DNA from 2 places in the Luteibacter sp. 9133 genome. Region 1 is predicted to be linked to the other one. Evidence: riboswitches for the same ligand, from Rfam matches in the RefSeq annotation. Region 1 holds a riboswitch; the other holds the start of a gene.
What was found. Region 1 has a riboswitch for thiamine pyrophosphate ahead of FA87_RS16730 (TonB-dependent siderophore receptor). Riboswitches for the same ligand answer to the same signal wherever they lie in the genome.
Positions count from the first base shown of each region.

Region 2: linked by a shared signal. The riboswitch ahead of thiC (phosphomethylpyrimidine synthase ThiC) and the one ahead of FA87_RS16730 (TonB-dependent siderophore receptor) in region 1 are both predicted to bind thiamine pyrophosphate.

Region 1 is NZ_JUHO01000001.1:3,830,108-3,834,299, reverse strand. Features, by position in the region: gene FA87_RS16740 (MASE1 domain-containing protein) at 1-947, opposite strand, end outside; gene FA87_RS16735 (phosphotransferase) at 1,130-2,263, shown strand; TPP riboswitch at 2,285-2,381, shown strand; gene FA87_RS16730 (TonB-dependent siderophore receptor) at 2,438-4,192, shown strand, end outside.
Region 2 is NZ_JUHO01000001.1:540,216-544,407, reverse strand. Features, by position in the region: gene thiC (phosphomethylpyrimidine synthase ThiC) at 1-1,788, opposite strand, end outside; TPP riboswitch at 1,865-1,963, opposite strand; gene FA87_RS02170 (TetR/AcrR family transcriptional regulator) at 1,999-2,664, opposite strand; gene FA87_RS02165 (protein-L-isoaspartate O-methyltransferase) at 3,026-3,685, shown strand; gene FA87_RS02160 (TolC family outer membrane protein) at 3,720-4,192, shown strand, end outside.

The DNA of each region.
Region 1 (4,192 bases):
TGACTGGGTTCCCGGCAGGCGCCTTTCAGCACCACCGGGTGGTTCGCCGCGATGCGGCGAGCCACTCGTACACCGAACAGCAGGGACGTGAAGATCACCAGCGACAGCACGACCTGCGCCTGGATCATCAGCGGCTCCGTCAGGAACGACGATGTCGATGCGAGAGCGATGCTGGCGAGCATGCCGGCCACCGCGCTGCCGTGCCAGCCGTGCCGCCAGGTCAGCAGGATGACGGGAACCGCCATCGCCATGCGCACGCTCTGCAGCGCGGCGGTGCCCTCGACGACCTGTGACGCGAGGAAGATCAGGATCGCGAGCGAGGGTACGACGATCAGCAGCGTATCGCGCGCCAGCGGGCTGGACCGCACGGCGTGCCAGGTGACGATGCCACCGGGCAGGGCAGCCATGCGCTCGCGCATCGCCATGATGGTCGGCGTGAGCGTAAGGGCGCCCAGGTACTGACCGAGGAAATAAATCAGAAAGTCCTGTACTTCGACCACGGGATTGGGCGAGCCATCGCCCATCTGCACGATCGACAGCGTAAAGGTGCTGGCACCGCCGCCAATGAGGGCGCAGGCAAGCGTCGCCACCATGATCATGTTCATGTTGATCTGGCCGTCGGCGCGACGCAGGTCCGCATGACGCCGGATCCATATCACCGCCGGCATGCACAGGCCGATCGTCGGGATCGAGACGAGGCAGGCCCAGAGCACGCCGAAAGCATGCGCATGCAGCGCGGCCATTTCAGCGACGGGAAGGGCTTCGCCGACAGCGAGCGCGGGCCAGAAGCGACGGGGAACAAGCAGCAGGCAGGCCAGGCGCAGGCCGGCAGGGAGCATCCAGTGCGAAAATGAAAAGTTGCGCGTGAGCTCGTAGCAGGCGGCATACGCGCCCGCGACGGCGACATAGCGCCCCCAGACTAACGGATCCTTGTTCAGTGCACGCACATTCGACCCCTTCTGCCTTCCGGGTGGCCGATCGGAGCAGTCGGTAGCGACGCTTTCCGCGATCGGCATGCCTAGTTTGAAGGGTTATCGGCCCGCTCGCCATCGAATAAACGGCGAATTGGTAAATTTGCCGTTTCCGCGCGCGGGTGAGGCGGGCATGGCGGGTCCGATACACTGGCGGAATGAGCGACGAAGTCCACCTTTCTCACGGCCTCGCGGGCGACCAGCAGGCACCGGACTGGCCGCCGCTGACGGAAGACGAGGTGGCATCGCTGCTCGACGGCTACCCTTCGTTGAAGGGGCCGTACGCCATCGTCTGGCACAGTCCCCGCCCGCTGTCGGCGGCGGCACGTGTCAGCACCTCGGCCGGCGAGGTCTTCGTCAAACGGCACCACATGAGTCTGCGCGACAAGCGGACGCTGGCCGAAGAACATCGTTTCGCGACGCACTTGCGCGCGCGTGGGATCCCCGTGCCGCTTGTCCTCGGTGACGCGACGGGCCGCTCCTCGGTGTCCAGGGGCGACTGGGTCTACGAAGTGCATCGGTCCGCGACCGGGAACGATGTCTACCGCGACGCGTTTTCGTGGTCGCCCGCGGGCGGCGCCGCGCACGCGCATGCCGCGGGTGCGATGCTCGCGCGGCTGCACCTTGCGGCGGAAGGCTACGATGCGCCGCAGCGGGGGACCCACCTGCTGGTCGCCCGAGCCGAGATGCTCTCGGCAGCCGACCCCGTCTCGGTACTGGCCGGACAGCTGCCCGGACGCCCGGCGCTCGCCGCCTATCTGAGCGAGCGCGACTGGCGCGACGACGTGGGTATGGTTCTCGGCCCTTGGACGCGGGCTGCGGCCCTGGCCGTAGCGCGACAAACGCCTTTGTGGACTCACGGCGACTGGCACGTCTCCAACCTCTGCTGGAGCGACGCGAGCGATGCGGGGCGAATCACCGACGTGCTGGACTTCGGCCTGTCCGCGCGCACGTTCGCACTGTTCGACCTGGCTACGGCGATCGAGCGGAACGCCATCGCGTGGCTCGACATCGAACAGGGCGGGATTGCCCGTATCGATCTGGCTCTCGGCCTGCTCGACGGCTATCGGTCCGTCCGACCGCTCGCTCCGGCGGACCTGGCCGCGCTTGCCGATGTCCTGCCCGTCGTCCACGTGGATTTCGCGCTCTCCGAGGTGGAGTATTTCGAAGGCATCACGCGGCGCCGCGATCACGCCGACGTGGCCTATCGGACCTTCCTGCTGGGCCATGCCCGCTGGTTCGCCGGGACCGAAGGGCAGGGACTGCTCGACGCCCTCCGTCACGCGCGCTGACATTTCGTGCTTCAATAGGCGTTCTAGAAGCGGGGGTGCCCGGCATACGCCGGGCTGAGAGAGTCCCTTGGAACCTGACCCGGTTAGTACCGGCGTAGGGAGCTTGCAGAACCACAAACGCCCTGTCGGGCGGCGTGGTTCGCCGTCGCTTCGTCCGTGAACCCGAAGACGACGATGACTCTTGCCCGTACCCCGCTCGCCCTGGCCCTGCTCGCCCTTGCTCCGCTGGCCCAGGCCTTGGACGACCATGCCGCCCCGCAGCAGCAGGCCCGAACCCTGCCGACCATCGACGTGCACGCGTCGGCGACCGACGGCTACCACGCCGCGGACTCGCAGCTGGACACCTTCGGCAGCTTCGGCAGCGCGGCGCTGCACGACACGCCGGCCGCCATCACCGTGATCACCCGCGCACAGATCGACGATCGCCAGCCGCGCACGCTCAGCGAGCTGGTGCGCGGAGACGCGGCGATCAACGACAACTACGCGCCGGCGGGTTACTACCAGGACGTATCCATCCGCGGTTTTCCGCTGGATCTCGCGACAGGCTTTCGCTTCAACGGCATGATGATGTCCGCGGAGCAGCTGCAGGCGCTGGAGGGTAAGGAGCGCGTCGAAGTGCTGAAGGGTCTCGGCGGTCTCGAGGCGGGCGTGGTCGAGCCGGGTGGCCTGGTCAATTACGTCAGCAAGCGTCCAGCCGAGGTGCACAACCTCACGCTGGGCACCGACTCGCATGGCTCGAGCTACGAAGCGCTCGACCTTGGCACATGGTTTACCCCGTCGTTCGGCGTGCGGGTGAATGCCGCCAACGAAAAGACGCACGGTGCCATTGAACACACCGATGGGCGTCGCAGCTTCCTGTCGATCGGCGCCGACTGGAAGATCAACGAACAGGCGACCTTGCTCCTCGACACCGACTACCAGACCAGCGGTGGCAATTCCGCATCGGGTTATCAGCTGCTTGGTGGAACGGCGATTCCGGCGCACCCGAGTCGCACCCGACTGCTCGGCTACCAGCCCTGGCAGCGACCGGTAGGTATCCATTCGAGCAACACGTCGCTGCGCTTCAACTACCGCTTCAGCGACACCTGGAACGCCCAGGTGTCGGCGGGTCACAGCCATACGGTGATCGACGACAACGTCGCGTTTGCCTATGGGTGCTTCTACGCCGAGTCGTGCGCATCGGGTGCCACACCCGGTTACTTCTTCGCACCGAACGGTGACTACGACGTCTATGACTACCGCAGCCCCGACGACACGCGTCAGAACGACGAGGTGCGTGGCGTGGTCACGGGCAGCTTCGCCACCGGTGCGCTCGATCACGAGATCAACCTCGGCGCCAGCGCGTTCCGTCGCACGGTCGACCAGCTCCCTTACGTCTACGACTATGTCGGCACGGCCAACATCGACGATCGCGTCGTGCCCGTTTTCGACCCGTCGCCGAACCAGCCCGGCGCGTCCGTGCGTCGCCTGACCAGCTGGCAGCGCACGTTGTTCGCGATCGATCGCATGCACATGGGTGAGCAGTGGCAGGTTCTGGCCGGCGCGCGTCTGGTCAAGCTGGACGAGCGCGCCTACGACGACACCGGCGCACTCGAGCGCGATACACGCGAGACGAAGACGCTGCCGCAGGCAGCGGTGTTGTGGCAGCCGACGACGCCGCTGACGACGTACCTGAGTTACGGCGAAGGCATCTCGCTCGGTCGCGAAGCGCCTTACTGGACCTCCAACGGCGGCACGACGCTCGCACCGCTGCATTCGCGCCAGGTCGAGGCGGGCGTGAAATATGCCGTGAGCGATGTGCTCGACCTGCAGGTCGCCTTGTATCGCATCCGCCAGTCGTATCAGTTCGCTCGTCCGGATGACACGGCGGAAGGCTTCACTTTTGTCCAGCAGGGACAGGAGGTGCATACGGGCATCGAGTTGAATCTG
Region 2 (4,192 bases), 3.3 Mb from region 1:
GCCCTGCTCCGCGACAAAATCGCGCACGTCCTGGGTGATTTTCATGGAACAGAACTTCGGACCGCACATCGAGCAGAAATGCGCGGATTTGTGTGCGTCTTTCGGCATGGTCTCGTCGTGAAATTCGCGGGCCTTGTCCGGATCGAGCCCCAGGTTGAACTGGTCGTCCCAGCGGAATTCGAAACGTGCCTTCGACAGCGCGTTGTCGCGCACCTGCGCCCCCGGATGCCCCTTGGCGAGATCGGCCGCGTGGGCGGCGATCTTGTAGGCGATGATGCCGTCGCGTACGTCCTGACGATTGGGCAGACCGAGGTGTTCCTTGGGCGTCACATAGCAGAGCATCGCCGTGCCGAACCAGCCGATCATCGCGGCGCCGATCGCACTGGTGATGTGGTCGTACCCGGGCGCGATATCGGTGGTGAGCGGGCCCAGCGTGTAGAACGGCGCTTCGTGGCACTTCTCCAGCTGACGTTCCATGTTCTCCCTGATCAGCTGCATCGGCACGTGGCCGGGACCTTCGATCATGGTCTGCACGTCGTGCTTCCACGCCAGCTTCGTCAGTTCGCCCAGTGTGTCCAGCTCACCGAACTGCGCCGCGTCATTGGCATCCGCCACGCAACCGGGACGCAGGCCATCGCCGAGACTGAAGGACACGTCGTACGCCTTCATGATTTCGCAGATGTCCTCGAAGTGCGTGTAGAGGAAGTTCTCGCGATGATGGGCGAGGCACCACTTGGCCATGATCGATCCGCCCCGGGAGACGATGCCGGTAACGCGCTTGGCGGTGAGGGGCACGAAGCGGAGCAGGACGCCCGCGTGGATCGTGAAATAGTCGACGCCCTGCTCCGCCTGCTCGATCAGCGTGTCGCGGAAGATGTCCCACGTGAGTTCCTCGGCCACGCCGCCGACCTTTTCCAGCGCCTGATAAATGGGCACGGTACCGATAGGCACGGGCGAGTTGCGGATGATCCATTCGCGCGTCTCGTGGATGTGCTTCCCCGTGGAAAGGTCCATGACGTTGTCGGCGCCCCAGCGGATCGCCCAGACCAGCTTTTCGACTTCTTCCGCGATGCCGGAGCTGACCGCGCTGTTGCCGATGTTGGCGTTGATCTTGGTCAGGAAATGACGGCCGATGATCATCGGCTCGGCTTCGGGATGGTTGATGTTGGCCGGAATGATGGCGCGACCACGCGCGACTTCATCGCGCACGAACGCCGGCGTGATGCGCCCGGGCAAAGCGGCGCCGAACGCTTCCCCACGATGCTGCGTGCGCAGGGCACTGTCGGCCAGCGCCTCGATGCGCTGGTTCTCGCGGATCGCGATGTATTCCATCTCCGGCGTGACGATTCCGCGGCGCGCGTAGTGCATCTGGGTGACGTTGGCGCCAGCCTTCGCCCGAAGCGGCAGGCGCGTGCTGCCGAAGCGGAAGGCATCGAGGCGTGGGTCGTGCACGCGCGAGCGGCCGAACGCCGAGGAAAGCCCATCGAGGCGCTCGACGTCGCCCCGCTCCTCGATCCAGCCTGCCCTCAGCGCAGGCAACCCCGCGGCCAGGTCGACCGTGTGCGCCGGATCCGTATAAGGCCCCGAGGTGTCGTAGACGACGATGGGCGGGTTCGCCTCTCCGCCGAACAGCGTGGGCGTGGCCGACTGCGCGATCTCGCGCATGGCGACGCGAACGTCCGCCCGGCTGCCGCCGATGTGGATCTTGCGCGAGCCGGCGATCGGCGTGGTGACGGAGGTGGAAAGCTCGCGCGCGGCGCGGGCAAGATCGGTGGGACTGGCGTTCATCGGCTTCTCGTACCTTGCGGATAAGGGAGAAGCGGACGGCGCCGCCACGCCGTGCCCCGTGCATGGACGCACGTTGCCTGTCGTGGACGAAGCTTCCTACGCCGGTACGGACCGGATCAGGTTCGAAGGGACTCTCTCAGCCCGCGCAATTGCTTGGGCACCCCCGCTTCGAGGGCGATTCAACCACGAAGCGGGGCGGGAAGCGAGCGCTCAGCCCTGGGACGAGCGCGGCTCATAGGCGCGGAGGAACATGTCGACGGCCGCCAGGGCATTGGCCTTGACCTCCTCGCCGAACTGCACGGCGCAGTCTTCGCAGCCAAACAGGCGCCGGATGAGCAGGTCGCCCTTGAGCAGCGCGAGGAACTGCGTGGTCGCACGGGAAATGTCGACGATTTCGAGCTGACCACGCGAGGTGGCGCCCTCGAGCAGGCGCATCACCAGCTTGTGCATACGTGCCGGGCCTTCCTCCCAGACCAGGCGACCGAAACGCGGATTACCGCCCGACTGGCAATCGGAAAGAATCGCGCGGAACGTACCGACGGACTCGGTGTTGGTCTCCATCGCCGCATGCCGGCTGGCGATGTTGGTCAGCGTGACGCGGATGTCCGCGCCCGGGCTGAAGTCGAACAGGTCGTCCGGCAGGCGCTCCTGTACGTGCGCACGGATGACTTCACGGAAAAGGTTGTCCTTGTCGCCGAAGTGGCTGTACACGGTGAGCTTGGAAACGCCCGCGGATGCCGCGACCGCATCCATGCTGGTGCCCGCGAAGCCGCCCTGCGTGAAGAGCGCCTTGGCGGCATCCAGGATAGCCGCGCGCTTCTCCATGTCCTTGGGACGCCCCGGGCCCTGGCTCTTCATTTTCGGGCTGGCGTTCATGGCTGCACCTTCACAAACAGAAATTATGACTTTATTATACGCAGCGGTTCAGTTATTTCCACCACTCCTGCGGCATGAGCCTCAAGGTGGCGGTACGACGGAAGCGCTGCGCGGCGGATTACAATGAAGTGGGGCCACTGCCCGGGTAAACCCAAGGCGTTCAGGGGCTTGCACCATTCATCGTTCAGGCGCCAGCGAGTGAAGGCACGGTCAGGCATGACTTCCGTCAGCCCGGTCCGGTGACTTCCGGCACTTAGCTCGGGCGGTGGCGCACCCGCAGCCTTGGCAACATTGGGAAAACGGGCGCTAAGCGCTTATCCTTTCGAACCTTTTTCAGCTTTTCGTACGGGATCCAAAAACCATGGCGATGAATTTCGAGCAGGCACGTCAGAACATGGTCGAGAACCAGGTTCGTCCCTGGGAAGTCCTCGATGCCGACGTCCTGGAGACGCTGAAGGGCGTCCGTCGCGAAGATTTCGTCGCGCCGTCCCACCGTAATGTCGCCTTCGCCGACCTGACCCTGCCGCTGGGCCACGGCGAAGTGATGATGAAGCCGGTGGTCGAGGGTCGCGTGCTGCAGGCCCTGGAACTGAAGAAGACCGACGAGGTGCTGGAAATCGGTACCGGCTCGGGCTTCCTGACGGCTTGCCTCGCCCGCCTCGCCGGCAAGGTGACCAGCATCGACATGCACGCCGACTTCGTCGACGCCGCCCGCGAGCGCCTCGCCGCCGCCTCGGTGGTCAACGCCACGGTGGAAACCGCCGAAGCCGTCAACGGCTACCAGCCGACGGGCGTTTTCGATGCCGTCGTGGTCACGGGCGCCGTCCATGCGGTTCCCGAAAAATTCGTGCGCTGGCTCAAGCCGGGCGGGCGCATGTTCGTCATACGCGGCAATTCCCCCGCTCAGACGGCGGTCCTCCTCACCCACGAGGGTGACGGCCGCTATCGCGAGGAATCGCTGTTTGAAACGGACCTTCCTTACCTGGCGCATGCCGCGCCGGTGAAGCGCTTCGTGCTTTGACCCAAAGATCTCCCATCACCCACGAGGCGAAACCATGCGCTTGAAGCTGCTCACCGTCGCGCTGGCACTGGCCGCGACGCCGTTCGCGAGCCACGCTGAAGACCTGCTCGACGCCTACCGCCAGGCCCGGGCCAACGATCCGGTGCTGTCGCAGGCCGATTCCACCCGTCTCGCCACGGGTGAAACCGTCGTACAAAGCCGTGCGCTGCTGCTCCCGCAGATCAGCGCGCAGCTGGGTATCACCCAGACGGATCAGAATGGTCCGGATCGCGACACGACCACGGGCACGGACCTCGGCCATACCCGCACGCGCAGCGAGTCGGCCACGGTCACCCAGAGCGTGCTCGACTTCAGCAGGTACGCCGATCTGAAGGCCGCCAAGTCGTCGTCGCAGGCACAGGACGCCACGTACGAAGCCGCTTTGCAGCAGCTCTCCACGCGCGTGGCCACGGCCTATTTTCAGGTCCTGACCAACGACGACGCCCTGACCTTCGCCAAGGCCAACGA